Regions from separate parts of the Kocuria sp. LUK genome, predicted to be linked through region 1. Evidence: riboswitches for the same ligand, from Rfam matches in the RefSeq annotation. Region 1 holds a riboswitch; the other holds the start of a gene.
The links. A riboswitch is a leader RNA that binds a small molecule or an ion and turns the genes downstream of it on or off. The one in region 1 is predicted to bind cyclic di-AMP.
Positions count from the first base shown of each region.

Region 2: linked by a shared signal. The riboswitch ahead of LQU92_RS04610 (C40 family peptidase) and the one ahead of LQU92_RS05870 (C40 family peptidase) in region 1 are both predicted to bind cyclic di-AMP.

Region 1 covers NZ_JAJMZI010000003.1:44,241-51,823, forward strand. The annotation lists gene LQU92_RS05845 (cold-shock protein) at 188-571, shown strand; gene LQU92_RS15235 (DUF3027 domain-containing protein) at 618-1,517, shown strand; gene LQU92_RS05855 (MFS transporter) at 1,514-2,791, shown strand; gene serC (phosphoserine transaminase) at 2,788-3,921, opposite strand; gene LQU92_RS05865 (metal-dependent transcriptional regulator) at 4,161-4,847, shown strand; cyclic di-AMP (ydaO/yuaA leader) riboswitch at 5,212-5,404, shown strand; gene LQU92_RS05870 (C40 family peptidase) at 5,412-6,080, shown strand; gene LQU92_RS05875 (C40 family peptidase) at 6,343-7,239, shown strand; gene LQU92_RS05880 (hypothetical protein) at 7,413-7,583, shown strand, end outside.
Region 2 covers NZ_JAJMZI010000002.1:396,871-404,453, forward strand. The annotation lists gene LQU92_RS04595 (metal ABC transporter substrate-binding protein) at 29-1,033, shown strand; gene LQU92_RS04600 (metal ABC transporter ATP-binding protein) at 1,059-1,817, shown strand; gene LQU92_RS04605 (metal ABC transporter permease) at 1,844-2,704, shown strand; cyclic di-AMP (ydaO/yuaA leader) riboswitch at 3,244-3,433, shown strand; gene LQU92_RS04610 (C40 family peptidase) at 3,439-4,089, shown strand; gene LQU92_RS04615 (aldehyde dehydrogenase family protein) at 4,165-5,607, opposite strand; gene LQU92_RS04620 (GMC family oxidoreductase) at 5,798-7,396, shown strand; gene LQU92_RS04625 (alpha/beta hydrolase fold domain-containing protein) at 7,560-7,583, shown strand, end outside.

The DNA.
Region 1 (7,583 bases):
AGGATACCGGGGGCGCCGCCCGACCGGCTCCCGGCGGTCCCCGGCACGGTCCGCGGCCGCCGGGAGCGCGGGCGCACCGCGGCGGGCCCGGCGGGCTAGGATGAGAGGTTCCACGGGTGGTGCGGCGGAACCGCCGGGCCACCCTTCCCGCGACGGCGCGAGAGCGCGACGAGAACGAGGAGACAGCGTGCCCACCGGCAAGGTCAAGTGGTTCGATTCCAACAAGGGCTTCGGCTTCCTGGCGACCGACGACGGCCAGGAGGTCTTCCTGCCCTCCTCCGCGCTGCCGGCCGGGGTGAGCACGGTGAAGCCGGGCACCCGGATGGAGTTCGGCGTGGCCCAGGGCCGGCGGGGCGCGCAGGCGCTGTCCGTGCGCCTGCTGGAGCGCACGCCGTCGGTGGCCCGCAACGTGCGCAAGCCCGCCGAGGAGATGGCCGTCATCACCGAGGACCTCATCAAGCTGCTGGACGGGATGTCCAACGGCCTGCGCCGCGGCCGCTACCCGGACTCCGCCCACGGCCGCAAGATCGCCACGATCCTGCGCACCGTGGCCGACAACCTGGACGTCTGAGCCGCACCCCGCCGAGACCGTCCGCCCACCCCCAGGGAGAGAAGCCGTGAGCCAGGAGACCGAGCAGCACAGCGCCGCACCGGAGGACGCCGTCGGGGACGCCCCCGCCGGGCAGACCCGACCGGGGGGCGCCCCCGCCGGGGAGACCGCCCCGGCGGGCGCCGACCGCGCCGGGGCGGCCCCCGGGGCCGGTGCGCCGCCGGCCGCCGAGCCCCCCGCTCCGGAGGGTCCGGACGACCCGGAGACCGGTGCGCCGGCGGCTGCCGAGCCCGCCGCCCCGGAGACCCCCGGAGCCCCCGTGCCGGAGGACGCCTCCGCGGCGGAGGGCGCAGCCGGCACGAGCGCCCCGCACCGCTCCGGCGCCACCGCGGACGCTCCGGCGACCGCGGACGCCCCGGCGACCGCGGACGCCCCGGCGGCCCGGCCGGCCCGGCGCCGCCGGGCCCCGCGCCCGGACCCGCTGCTCGTCGAGGCGCGCACGACCGCCCGCGAGGCCGTGGCGGGGATCGCCGACGACGACCAGGTCGGGGAGGGCCACGGCGTGCGCGTCGAGGAGGACCGCCTCGTGACGCACCTGTTCGAGTGCACCCTGCCGGGCTACCGCGGCTGGAACTGGTACGCGACCCTCGCCCGCGCCCCGCGCAGCCGCACGGTGACGGTCTGCGAGCTCGGCCTGCTCCCGGGCCGGGACGCGCTCCTGGCCCCCGAGTGGGTCCCCTGGTCCGAGCGGGTCAGCCCCGAGGAGAAGGCGCGGGCGGCGCAGGAGGACGACACCGGGGACGAGCCCGACGACACCACGGCGGAGCCCCCGGCGGGCCCGGCCGCCGACCCCGCGGCGGAGACCGCCGCCGCCTCGGCCACGGACGAGCCCGACGCCGGGGCGCCGTCCGCCCCGCAGGGCCCCGCCGGCGCGGACGAGCACCCGCCCGCCGGCGAGCCGTCCTGACCGCGCCGGCCCCCGCCGGCGGACCCGCCCGCGAGCCGGCGGGCGGGGTCTTCCGCTCCTTCCGCTTCCGCAACTACCGGACGTGGTTCCTCGGCGCCCTCGTGTCCAACATCGGCACGTGGATGCAGCGCACCGCCCAGTCCTGGCTCGTCTTCGACGGGCTGACCGACCACGACGCCTCGGCCATCGGCGTGGTCACCGCCCTGCAGTTCCTCCCGCAGCTGCTCCTGGCCCCGTGGGCCGGCGTGCTCGCCGACCGGCTCGACCGCCGGCGGCTGCTGCTGTGCACGCAGACGGCCATGGCCGCGCTCGCGGCCGCCCTCGGGGCGCTCGTGCTCTCGGGCGCGGTGACCCTCGAGCTCGTCTACGTCTTCGCGCTCGCCCTCGGCGTCGCGACGACCGTCGACGCCCCCGTCCGGCAGACCTTCGTCTCCGAGCTGGTGGACGACGAGCACCTCTCCAACGCGGTCGCGCTGAACTCGACGTCGTTCAACTCGGCGCGGCTGATCGGCCCGGCCGTGGCCGGCGTGCTCGTGGCCGCCGTGGGCACCGGCTGGGTGTTCCTGCTCAACACCGTGACCTTCGGGGCGATGCTCGCCGCGATCCTGGTCATCCGCGGCAAGGAGCTGCGCCCCATGCCCCGCAGCGGCCGGGGCCGGGGCCAGATCCGGGAGGGCCTGGCCTACGTGGCCGGGCGCCCCGACATCGTGGCCGTGCTCGTGGCGGTCTTCCTCCTCGGCACCTTCGGGATGAACTTCGCCGTCTTCCTCGCGGCCATGGCCGGACCGGAGTTCGGCCGCGGCTCCGAGGTGTTCGGGGCGCTCAACTCGGTGCTGGCCCTCGGGACGGTCGCGGGGGCGCTCCTGTCGGCGCGGCGCCGGCGGGCGCGGCTGCGCTACGTCTTCGGCGGCAGCGCAGCCTTCGGGCTCGCCTGCCTGGGCGCCGCGACGGCCCCGACCCTGCCCCTGTTCGCGCTGTGGCTGGTGCCGTGCGGGCTGGCGTCGCTGACGATCATGACCACCGCCAACGCCTACGTCCAGTCGACGACGTCACCGGTGATGCGCGGGCGCGTGATGAGCCTCTACATGGCGATCTTCATGGGCGGCACCCCGCTCGGGGCCCCGCTGGTCGGGTGGCTGACCGACGCCCTGGGCCCGCGGTGGGGGATGGGCGCGGCCGTGGCCGCCGGGGCCGGCGGCGCGGCCGTGGGCCTGATCTTCCTGCTCCGGCTGCGGTCCGGCCGCACGGCCGCCGGGCCGGGCGCGACGGCCTAGGAACCGGCGCGGAGCTGCCCGACCACGTGGTCGACGCACGCCAGCAGCGCCGAGACGTCGTCCGGCTCGATCGCCACGAACGTCGCGATCCGCAGCTGGTTGCGCCCGAGCTTGCGGTAGGGGTCGACGTCGACCACCCCGTGGGCGCGCAGCACGGCGGCCACGGCCGCGGCGTCCACGGACGCGTCGAGGTCCACGGTCGTCACGACCGTGGAGCGCTCCTCCGGGCGCGCCACGAACGGCGTCGCGAAGGCCGAGTCCTCCGCCCAGGCGTAGACCCGGCCGGAGGACTCCGCGGTGCGCGCCGCCGCCCAGTCCATCCCCCCGCGGTCGTTGAGCCAGCGCAGCTGCTCGTCGAGCATCACCAGGGTCGCCAGGGCCGGGGTGTTGTAGGTCTGGTCCTTGCGCGAGTTCTCCAGGGCGGTGCCCAGGCGCAGGAAGTCCGGGATCCACCGGTCCGAGGCGTCGATCCGCTCGATCCGCTCGACCGCGGCGGGGGAGAAGGTCCCCAGCCACAGCCCGCCGTCGGAGCCGAGGTTCTTCTGCGGGGAGAAGTAGTAGACGTCCGTCTCGGCCAGGTCCACGGCCGTGCCGCCCGCGGCCGAGGTCGCGTCCACGAGCACCAGGGCGTCCTCGGCCGCCCCCTCGGGGCGCACCACCGGGGCGGCCACGCCCGTGGAGGTCTCGTTCTGCGGCCACGCGTGGACGTCCACGCCCTCCTCGGCGCGGGGCCGGGAGCGGGTGCCCGGTGCCGCCTCCAGGACGGTCGAGCCCGCCAGGAACGGTGCCCGGTCGGTGGCCTGGGCGAACTTCGCCCCGAACTCCCCGAACACCAGGTGCTGGGCCCTGCGCTCCACGAGCCCGAACGCGGCCGCGTCCCAGAACGCGGTCGCCCCGCCCAGGCCCAGGAGCACCTCGTAGCCCTCCGGCAGGCGCAGGAACTGCGCCAGTCCCTCCCGCACGGAGCCGACCAGCGCCCGCACGGGGGCCTGGCGGTGCGAGGTGCCCAGCAGGCGCTCGCCGGCCCGCCGGACGGCCTCGACCTGCTCCGGGCGGACCTTCGAGGGACCGGCCCCGAACCGCCCGTCGGCCGGGAGCAGGTGCTGGGGGATCGTGACGGTGGCGGGCAAGGAGGACTCCCTCGGGTGCGTGCGGCGGGGACGGCGTGCCGGCTCCGGCCGGCGGGAGGGCCGGCGGGCCGGGGTCACCGGACCATTCTGCCCCACCGGTCACGCCTCCCGGCCCCGGTCGTGAGCCCCCGGGGCCGGGGCCGGGAGGGGAGCCGCGGCCGCGGAGACTAAGCTCGTGCTGGACAACCGGCCCGGGCAGGATCCCCGGTGCGGCCGGCCGGCGGAAGGACAACCACCCCATGAGCGACCTGATCGACACGACCGAGATGTACCTGCGGACCGTCCTCGAGCTCGAGGAGGAGGGGATCCGCCCGATGCGCGCGCGCATCGTGGAGCGCCTCGGCCACTCCGGCCCCACGGTCTCCCAGACGGTCGCCCGGATGGAGCGCGACGGCCTGCTCACGGTCTCCCCCGACCGCTCCCTCATGCTCACCGGCCCCGGCCGCGAGCGCGCCGTGCAGGTGATGCGCAAGCACCGGCTCGCCGAGCGGCTGCTGGCCGACGTCATCGGCCTCGACCTGGCGCAGGTGCACGACGAAGCCTGCCGGTGGGAGCACGTGATGAGCGAGCAGGTCGAGCGCCGCATCGTGGATCTGCTGGAGGGCCCGCGGTTCTCCCCCTACGGCACGCCGATCCCCGGGCTCGCGGGGCTGGGGATCGAGGACGCCCCGGCTCCCGGGCCCGAGCGGACGCTGCTCGACGCCGCCCGCCAGGATCCCGGGGCCCCGCACACGGTGGCGCTGCTGCCGGAGGTCGTGCAGGCGGACGCCGAGCTGCTGCGGCTGCTCAGCGACACGGGCCTGCTCACCGGGGCGCGCGTGACGGCCCGCGAGGAGTCCGGCCGCGTCCTCGTCGAGGTGCCGGCCACCGGCCGCGCCGCCGAGCTGGACCCCCGCACCGCCCAGGCCATCCGCGTCACCGCCTGAACTGCCCGGCCGTCCGCTCCGCCCGGCGGCCCCGTCCGCGCCCCGACCGGCAGGTCCTCGACCGGGTTCCGGGAGGGCTCCGACGGCACGGTGTGCGGACTCTCACAAGCGACCATCGTCCGGATCACGCCCCGGCCGCCCGCGGCAGCGCGCAGCCGCAGGTCGGGCCCGGGATTCCGCGCCGCGGACCCGCACTGCACCGGACGGACGTCCAGCCGGTCGAGACGCTCAGGCGGCACGGAGCGCCCCGATCCGGACGCCCGAGGTTGCCAATCCGTGATCCGTCGTGATCAAAACGTGACACTTCCGTAATAGGTCATGTACTGTTCAACGCGTGCCGATCACTGGTCGGATCGGCGCCCCACGGAGCACATCGCCGAATTCTGCCGGTGCCCGGGGTCCGAAACACAGAAACTGCTTGGCAGAAGCGGGGGAACCACTTTCCGGTCCCGGTCCGTCCGGGTCCTTGGGGTTAAGCCGCAGGGGCATCCGCGCCCCGCGACCGGGTGTCTCCCACCCGAACCCGACAGCTCACCTCGTAGGCAAAGGGAGGAACACACACCCATGGCTTTCTTCAAGCAGAACTCTGCCCGCCACCGTGCCGCCACCGCGTCGCACGCCGTGCGCAACACCACCATCGCCGCCGCCGCCGGCGCGGCCGTCCTGGGCTCCGTGGCCCCGGCCCAGGCCTACGCCGAGGTGCCCGCCGCCTCGACCGGCGCCGGTGCCGTCTACGCCACCCCGGCCTCCTCGTCGCTGGCCGCGCAGACCTCCTACACCTACGAGGCCCCCGCCGCGACCCCGGCTCCGGCTCCCGCCGCCGCCCCGGCCCCCGCCGCGCCGTCCGCCGGCCTGGCCGTGCAGTCGAACGACACCGTCGAGATCGCCTCCACCGCCTCCTCCGGCGGCATCGTGGGCACCGCGATGCAGGGCCTCGGCTCCGGCTACGTCTACGGCGGCACCGCCTTCGGCGCCTGGGACTGCTCCGGCTTCACCCAGTGGGTCTTCGCCCAGCAGGGTGTCGACCTGCCCCGCACCACCTGGTCGCAGTTCGCCGCCTCCACCCCGGTCGCCTCCCCGCAGCCCGGTGACCTGGTCTCCCAGAACGGCGGCGCCCACGTCGGCATCTACATCGGCGGCGGCAAGATGATCTCCGCCCTCAACCCGACCCAGGGCACCCAGATCCACTCCGTCGACGCCATGCCGGTCGACGGGTACTACCGCGTCGGCTGACCCGGCCCGCCGCCCGGGACGGTCCTGACCGTCCCGGGCGGCGCCCGTCCGCCCCGGCGGACCCCGGACCGTGCCCCCTCCTCCGGTCCACCCGTCCGCTCTCCCGGACACCCCTCCTCCGCTCGCCCGCCACGGGCGGCCTCCGCGATCCCGGACCGCCGCCCGCGCCACGCCGCAGCACCCCGCGCCGCATCCGCGGGGTGCCCTGCCGTGCGCCCGGCCGGTGCGGGCCCACCCCCGGCAGAAAGCTCCCGCACCGATCATGTCCCGCTCCGCGCACTCCGCCCCCGGCACCACCTCCTTCTTCTCCGGCAGGGCCCGCACCGTGGCCGCCGCCGCCGCGTTCTCCGGTCTGGCCCTGGCCACGACGGTCTCCGTGCAGGCCGCCCCCGCTCAGGACTCCGGCGCCGAGGCCCCGCTCTCCGCCGTCGCCGCCGCGACCCCCGCGCCGGGCACCACGGTCTCGCTCGAGCCGGTCGCCCACGTGACCGAGGCGAAGACCGCGAAGAAGGCCGAGCCGAAGAAGACCGAGAAGGCCGGGACGAAGAAGGCGGAGCCCCAGGCGCCCGCCGCGCGGCCCGCCGCCCCGGCGGCCGTCGCGGCCCCGGCGCCCGCCCCGGTCGCCGTGCCCGTGGCCGCCCCCCAGCCGGCCCCCGCCCCGCAGCCGGTGGCCGCGCCGAAGCCCGCCCCGAAGCCGGCGCCCGCCCCGAAGCCGGCCGCCGCGCCGCAGCCGGTGGCCGCCCCCGCCCCGAAGCCGGCGGCCGAGCCCGTCCGCCAGGCCGCCCCGGCGCCCGCCGCCGAGCGCACCGTGACCACCCAGTCGAGCTCCTCCGGCAAGGGCGCGACGATCGCCTCCGCCGCCCGCGGCCAGCTCGGCGTCGGCCAGGACTGCACCGCCCTGGTCACCAACGCCCTGCGCGCCGCCGGGATCAACCACCACGGCTGGCCGGCCTCCTACCTGAGCCTCGGCACCCAGGTCTCCGCCGGCCAGGCCCAGCCGGGCGACCTCGTCTACTACGCCGACGGCGGCATGGGCGCGGCCCACATCGCGGTCTACATCGGCGGCGGCAAGGCGGTGCACGGCGGCTGGAACGGCGGGACGACCGTCATCGACAGCGTCAACGTCGGCTCCGGCCCCGTGTTCGTCCGGGTGCGCTGACCCGGATCACCCCGCGAGCACGACGTGCGCGGTCCCGGCCGAGAGGCCCGGGACCGCGCACGTCGTCGTCCCGGCCGCTGCCCGATCTCCTCCGCAGCGGGGGAGCGGGCCGTCCCCGCGCGGCCGGGCCGGCAGCCGGGAGGCGGCCGGCGGGGGCCCCGTAGAATGGGGCCATGCCCACCGACTACCAGCGCAGCGCCCGCACCAGCCTCGACCGCGAGTACGCCTACATGGCGTGGGGGATGATGGCCGGCGCCGCGCCCGGGATCGTGGCCGGGCTCGTCGTGGCCGCGTTCGTGGGCCACGCCGCCATGTGGGTCTCCGTGCTCGGCGGCGTCGGGATC
Region 2 (7,583 bases), on a different contig from region 1:
GATTCTCAAAGACGTGAGAATCGTTCGCATGAAACGATCCCCGCTCCTCGCGCTGTCCGCGCTGACCGCCCTCCTGCTCTCCTCCTGCGCCGCCCCGTCGGAGGAGACCGCGGCCGGCGGGGAGGACGGGGGGACGCTCAGCGTGCTCGCCTCCTTCTACCCGCTGCAGTACGTGACCGAGCGCGTGGGCGGCGAGCAGGTCCGGGTGGAGTCGATGACCCCGGCCGGGGCCGAGCCCCACGACCTCGAGCTGTCCCCGGCGGCCGTCGACCGGGTGCGCACCGCCGACGCGGTGGTCTACCTCTCCGGCTTCCAGCCGGCCGTCGACGACGCCGTGGCCCAGGCCGCCCCCGAGCACGCGCTCGACGCCGCCCACGCCGGCATCGAGGGCGAGGCGGCCCACGCCGCGGAGGAGCACGCCGCCGCGGAGGAGGACCACAGCGCCGAGGCCCACGAGGCGTCCGGGGCCGAGGAGAGCCACGCCGGGGAGGACGGGGCCGACGGCGGCCACGGCCACGGCGCCCAGGACCCGCACTTCTGGCTGGACCCGCAGCGGCTGGCGGCCGTCGCCGTCGAGGTCGCCCACGAACTCGGCGAGGCCGACCCGGACAACGCCGCGCTCTACGAGCGCAACGCCGAGGAGCTGACCGGTGAGCTCGAGGCCCTGGACCAGGAGTTCTCCTCCGGCCTGGAGACCTGCGAGCGGCGCACCGTCGTCGTCGCCCACGAGGCCTACGGGTACCTCACGGACGCGTACGACCTCGAGCAGGTCTCCGTCGCCGGGCTCGAGCCCGACACCGAGCCCTCCCCGGCGCGACTGGCCGAGATCGGGAAGGTCGTCGAGGAGGAGGGCGTGACCACGGTCTTCGCCGAGTCCGAGGTGGACACCGGCGTCGCCGAGGCCCTCGCCGCCGAGCACGGCGTGGAGACCGCCGTCCTCGACCCCGTCGAGACCCAGGCCGACGAGAGCGCCGACTACCAGCAGGTGATGCGCGCCAACCTCGGGGCCCTGCGCGCCGCACTGGGCTGCTGAGCCCGTGCCCGAGGAGAATCGGGGCATGGTGCTGCGCATTGACGACCTGGACGTGACCCTCGGGTCGAACCCCGTGCTGCGCGGGATCGACCTGGCCGTGGCCGCGGGCGAGGTCGTGGCCGTGCTCGGGCCCAACGGCTCCGGCAAGTCCACCCTGGTGAAGACCGTCACCGGGCTCGTGGCCCCCGACCGCGGCCGGGTGCGCGTCTTCGGCGCGGATCTCGCCGGCCCGCACCGGCAGGTGCCCTGGCAGCGCCTGGGCTACGTGCCCCAGCGCACCGGGGCGACGACGGGGGTGCCGGCCACCGCCCTCGAGGTCGTGGCCTCGGGACTGCTGCACCGGCGCTCCCTGCGCCCGGGCCGCGGCGCCCGGCGCTGCTGCCTCGACGCGCTCGCCGAGGTCGGGCTCGCCGACCGCGCCGGCGACAGCGTGCAGGTGCTCTCCGGCGGCCAGCAGCAGCGGGTGCTCATCGCCCGGGCCCTCGTGCGCGAGCCCGACCTGCTCGTGCTCGACGAGCCCCTGTCCGGGATGGACCGGGCCTCCATGGAGGCCCTCGCCGGCACGCTCGGGCGGCTGCGCGAGCGCGGGGCCACCGTGCTGGTGGTCCTGCACGACCTCGGCCCGCTCGAGCGGCTGATCACGCGCACCGTGGTCCTCGAGGGCGGCCGGGTGGTCCACGACGGTCCGGTGGCCCCCGGCCCCGAGGAGCACCCCGAGGCCCACCCCCACCCCGAGACCCCCGGTCGCCCGCCGACCGCCCCCGACCTGGAGAGGAACTGGTGACCCCGGTGCTCGAGACGCTGAGCGCGATGCTCGCCAGCCCGCTGATGCAGCGGGGCCTGATCGCCGCGGTGCTCGTGGGCCTCGCGGCCCCCGTGATGGGCACCTACCTGGTCCAGCGGCGGATGGCGCTGCTGGGCGACGGCATCGGGCACATGGCCCTGACCGGCGTGGCCATGGGCTGGCTCACCGGTGCCGCGGCCGGGCTGGGGGACAAGGACGCCCTGGCCGTGCCCGGGGCGATCGTGGCCTCCGTGGGCGGGGCCCTGCTGCTCGAGGCCGTGCGCCGGCGCGGGCGCACGAGCGGGGACGTGGCCCTGGCCCTGCTGTTCTACGGCGGGATCGCCGGCGGCGTGCTGCTGATCGGCATCGCCGGGGGCACCTCGGCCAACCTCACCGGCTACCTCTTCGGCTCGATCTCCACGGTGACCACCGCGGACGTGTGGCTCACCGCCGGGCTGGCCGCCCTCATCCTCGGCGTGGGCATCGGCCTGCGCCCGGCCCTGTTCGCCCTGTGCCACGACGAGGAGTTCGCCCGCGCCTCCGGGGTGCCGGTCCAGGCGCTGAACCTGCTCGTGGCCGTGGTCGCGGCCCTGACCGTCTCGGTGTCCATGCGGGTGGTCGGGGTGCTGCTGGTCTCGGCGATCATGATCGTGCCGGTGGCCACCGCGCAGCTGCTGACCCGCTCCTTCGCCACCACCATGGCCGTGGCGATGGGCCTGGGCGCCGCGGTGTGCGTGGCCGGGCTCGCGATCACCTACGTGCAGCCCCTGTCCCCGGGGGCGACCATCGTGGTGCTGGCCATCGGCGCCTACGCCGTGGCCGCGGTGGCCGCACCCGTGCTGCTGCGGCTGCGGGACGGCCGCGCCCGGGGGACCGCGGCGGCCTGAGCCGCGCCGCCGCCGGCGCCCGCGGAGGTGGCGCCGGGGCGCTCGTGGGCGCCGGCCGCGTCCTGCGCCCACGCCCCGCAGCTCCTCACCCCGCCCCCCGCCCCGGACCGCCCCGGACGGGGCGGTGGGCCCCGCGGGACATGAAGGTCCGGTGAAGAATCCCGCCGGCTCCCGCCCGTGGTGAACCGCACATCCTGATTCCCGCCTGGAGCCGTCCTCCCCGGCCGCTGGGTGCGGGAACCGGTCCGCCGGCTCCCGTCCGGGGCGCGCCGGCGGGCGGACACGCTCCGTCCGAGGGCGCGACGCCCCTGGTCAGCCCGGTCCCGGGAGCGCCGGGGCCCGCCGGGGGCCCGCGAGGAGGAGCCCGGATCCGGCTGTCCGGGCCGGAGCCCGCCCCGGCGCGGGTGCTGAGTGCGGGGTGGGACGCGCCGCACAGGAGGCTGAGAACGGCCCCGAAGATGCCGTTATCGAAATGTGACATTCGGGTTCCGGGCTGGCTACGGTCGCCGACGTGCCGAGGACGGATCCGCCCGGCACCCCCGGGCACGACGCCGAGTTCTGCCGGTGCTCGGGGTCCACCAGACCGTTTCGGCAGAAGCGGGGGAACCACTTCCCGGTCCCGGTCCGCCCGGGACCTCGGGGTGAAGCTCGCCCGGACGTGCGCGTCCGGGCGGCCGGGTGACTCCCACCCGAACCCGACAGCTCACCCCGCAGGCGCAGGGAGGAACACCAGCATGACCTTCTTCAGCAGCAGCTCCGCCCGCCACCGCGCGAGCGCCTCGTCCCGTCTCGTGCGCGGCACCGTGCTCACGGCCGCCGCCGGCGCGGCGGTGCTCGGCTCCGTGGCCCCGGCCCAGGCCTACGCCGAGCTCCCGGCCGCCCCGGAGAGCTCGTCCACCGCGCCCGCCGCGGCGACGGCGTCGCTCGCCACGGCGAGCACGGCCGCCCCCGCGCCGCTGGACGCGCCCACGGCCGCCCCGGCCGGGGAGCCCGCCGGCACGGATCTCGCCCCCCAGTCGGAGGGCGTCGTCGAGATCGCCTCCACCGCGTCCTCCGGCGGCATCGTCGGCACCGCGATGCAGCAGGAGGGCAGCGGCTACGCCTACGGCGGCACCGAGCCCGGCGCCTGGGACTGCTCCGGCTTCACCCAGTGGGTCTACGAGCAGCAGGGCATCGACCTGCCCCGCACCAGCCAGCAGCAGTGGGCGGCCGGGACCCCGACCTCCGACCCGCAGCCCGGCGACCTCGTCGTCCAGAACGGCGGCGCCCACATCGGGATCTACCTCGGCGGCGGCAAGATGATCTCCGCGCTGAACCCGTCCCAGGGCACCGTCGTGCACTCCGTGGACGCCATGCCGGTCGACGCCTACGTCAGCTTCCGCTGACGCCCACCGCGGCACCGGGGCCCGCCCGGGACGGCAGCTGCCGTCCCGGGCGGGCCCCGCTGTCTGTCGTGCCGGTCAGGAGGCGATGACCTTCGGGACGCCGAGCGCCTTGAGGCCCTCGACGCCGAACTCCACGCCGAAGCCGGAGCGCTTGATGCCGCCGAAGGGCATCCGCGGGTCCACGGCCCCGTGCTTGTTGATCCACACCGTGCCGGCCTGCAGGCGCGCAGCGACCTCCCGGGCCTTCTCCGGGTCGGCGGACCAGACCGAGGCGCCCAGGCCCACGTCGAGGCGGTTGGCCATCGCGACCGCCTCGTCGACGTCCGAGTACTTCACGATCGGCAGGGCCGGGCCGAACTGCTCCTGGGTCACCAGCGGGTTGTCGTCGTCGAGGTCGGCCACCAGGGTCGCGGGGTAGAAGTGGCCGGGGGCCGACTCGTCCGGGTCCCCGCCGACGAGCACCCGCCCGCCGCCGGCCCGCGCCTGCTCCACCAGCTCGGCCACGATCTCGTACTGCGCCCGGTTCTGCAGCGGCCCCAGCACGTTGTGCTCCTCCAGGCCCCGCCCCATCGGCATCCGGGCGACGACCGCGGTCAGGGCCTCGCACACCGCGTCGTAGCGGTCCTCGTGGACGTAGAGGCGCTTGAGCGCCGCGCAGGTCTGGCCGGTGTTGATGAACGCCCCCCAGAACAGGCCCTCCGCGATCGCCTCCGGGTCGGCGTCGGGCAGCACGATCCCGGCGTCGTTGCCGCCGAGCTCCAGGGTCAGGCGGGTGAGCCCGTCCGCGGCGGCACGCATGATCGCCTGCCCCGTGGCGGTGGAGCCGGTGAACATCAGCTTGTCCACGCCCGGGTGCGTCGACAGCGCCTCGCCGACCTCGCGCCCGCCCGGGACCACCGTGAGCACGTCCTCGGGCAGCACCCGGCCGAGCACGTGCACGAGGCCCAGCACGGACAGGGGCGTGTGCTCGGAGGGCTTGACGACCACGGTGTTGCCCATCCGCAGCGCCGGCGCGATCTGCCAGACCGTGATCATCACGGGCCAGTTCCACGGGCCGATCGCCCCCACGACCCCGATCGGGTCGTAGGTGAGGGTCGCGGTCCCGGTCTCGTCGTCGAAGAGGGTCTCCGGCTCCAGGGGCAGGGACGCCGTGGCGCGCAGCCAGGCCACCGCCCCGCCGACCTCGAACAGGGCGTTGGGGCCCTGCTGCACCGGCTTGCCCTGCTCGCGGGAGAGCAGCTCGGCCAGGGCTCCGGCGCTCGCCTCGACGGCGTCGGCGGCGCGCAGCAGCAGGGCGCAGCGCTCGGCGTCGGGCACGGCGGCCCAGCCCGGCTGCGCGGCCCGGGCCCGTCCGACCGCCCGGTCCAGGTCCTCGGCCGTGCGCTCGGGGGCGCGGCCGACGACCTCGCCGGTGGCGGGGTCGAGGATCTCGCGGCCGGCCGGGTCGGTGATCGCGGCGAGCAGCTCGTCGTAGGCCAGGACGTCCGGGGTCCGGTCGGTGTCGGTCGTGGTGGTCACGGGGATCTCCTTCGGTGGCGTTCGGGTGCATCCGCCCCCATCGTGACCCGGGGCACACCCGGCGTGCTTGACCGTGGCGGCACGGTCCTTGACCGCCCGTGCGCATCTGCGCACCGGCCCTGCGCCGGCGGACAAGGATCCTGCGCTCCCGGTCAAGGCCGTGCCGCGTGCCCCGGGTCACACTGGGGCCATGAACGCATCGCAGCGCACGAAGTACGTCGTCGTCGGCGCCGGGACCGCCGGCAGCATCCTCACCCGCCGCCTGCTCGACGCCGGCCACGAGGTGGTCCTGCTCGAGGCCGGCGGCGAGGACGCCAACCCCGCGATCCACCTCGTCTCCCGGCTCGGGGAGCTGTGGCACGCGCCCGAGGACTGGGACTACGCCACGGTGCCCCAGGCCCACGCCGGCGGCCGGGTGATCCACTGGCCCCGCGGGCGGGTGCTCGGCGGCTCCCACTCCCTCAACGCCACCATCTGGGTGCGCGGAGCCGCCCAGGACTACGACGCCTGGGCCGCCGACGGCTGCCCCGGGTGGGGCTGGTCGGACGTGCTCCCGTGGTTCACCGCCCTCGAGACCTACGTCCCCCCGGCCGGGACCGAGCCGCACCCGAGCCGCGGCACCGACGGGCCCGTGCCCGTGGTCCAGGACTACCCGCTCAACCCCCTCTTCGCGTCGATCGTCGAGGCCGCCGAGGAGCTCGGCGTCGAGCGCAACGAGGACTACAACGCCGGGGTCCTCGACGGGATCTCCCAGCAGCAGATCAACGTCCGGGAGGGCCGGCGCTTCACCACGTGGATGGCCTGCGTCCGCCCGGTGCTGGACCACCCCCGGCTGAGCCTGCGCACCGGCGTGCTGGTGCAGCGGGTGCTCGTCGAGGACGGCCGGGCCACCGGCGTCGCCGTCGTCCCCCTGGCCGACCCGGACGCCGAGCCCGAGGTGATTCCCGCGGACGAGGTCGTGCTGTGCGCCGGGGCCATCGACTCGCCCAAGATCCTGCTGCGCTCCGGGATCGGCCCGGCGGAGCACCTCGCGGAGGTCGGCGTCCCGCTCGTCCACGACCTGCCCGGGGTGGGGGAGAACCTCCACGACCACCTGCTCGCGCCCGTGATCGCCGAGGCCACCGCCCGCACGATCGAGCACCCCGAGACCGACTGGTCCGTCACTCAGACCCACCTGTTCTGGCGCTCGCGCCCGGACCTCGAGGTCCCCGACACCCAGCCCATCCACTTCTCCGTGCCGATGTACGACGAGGGCATGACCGGCCCCGCCAACGCCTTCACCCTGCACGCCGGCCTGGTCCGCCCCCACTCCCGCGGGACCGTGCGCCTGACCGGCCCGGGCGTGGCCGACCCCGTGGCACTGGACCCGCGGATCTTCGCCGACCCCCGGGACCGCGAGGCGCTGCTGGCCTCGTTCCGCCAGGCCCGCGCCATGGTGCGCACCGCGCCGCTGGCCGAGGACTGGGGCGCGGTGGAGCTCTACCCGGGCGAGGACGTGCGCACCGAGGAGGAGGAGACCGCCTACCTCCACCGGTGGGTGACCACCTACCACCATCAGGTCGGCACCTGCCGGATGGGCACGGGCCCCGAGGCGGTCGTCTCCCCCGGGGACCTGCGCGTGCACGGTCTCGCCGGGCTGCGCGTGGTCGACGCCTCAGTGATGCCCCGCGTGCCCAGCGGCAACACCAACGCGCCCACCGCCATGATCGCCGAGCGGGCCGCGTCGCTGATCACCGGGGCGCAGACCGTGCCCGCCGCCGAGGCGGCCGAGCAGCTCGCGGAGGCCTGAGACCACGCGCCCTCCCCGGGGCCCGCCGACGACGACGCCGGGCGCCGTGCCGGTCCGCCGACCGCGCCGGCGCCCGGCCCCTCCCGCCGGAGGCGCGGTAGCCTGCGGTACGAGTCGTGGAGGAGCCCCGCCGCGCCCGGACGAGCACCGGAGGAATGCCCCCGTGAGCCTGAGGATGGCCCTGACC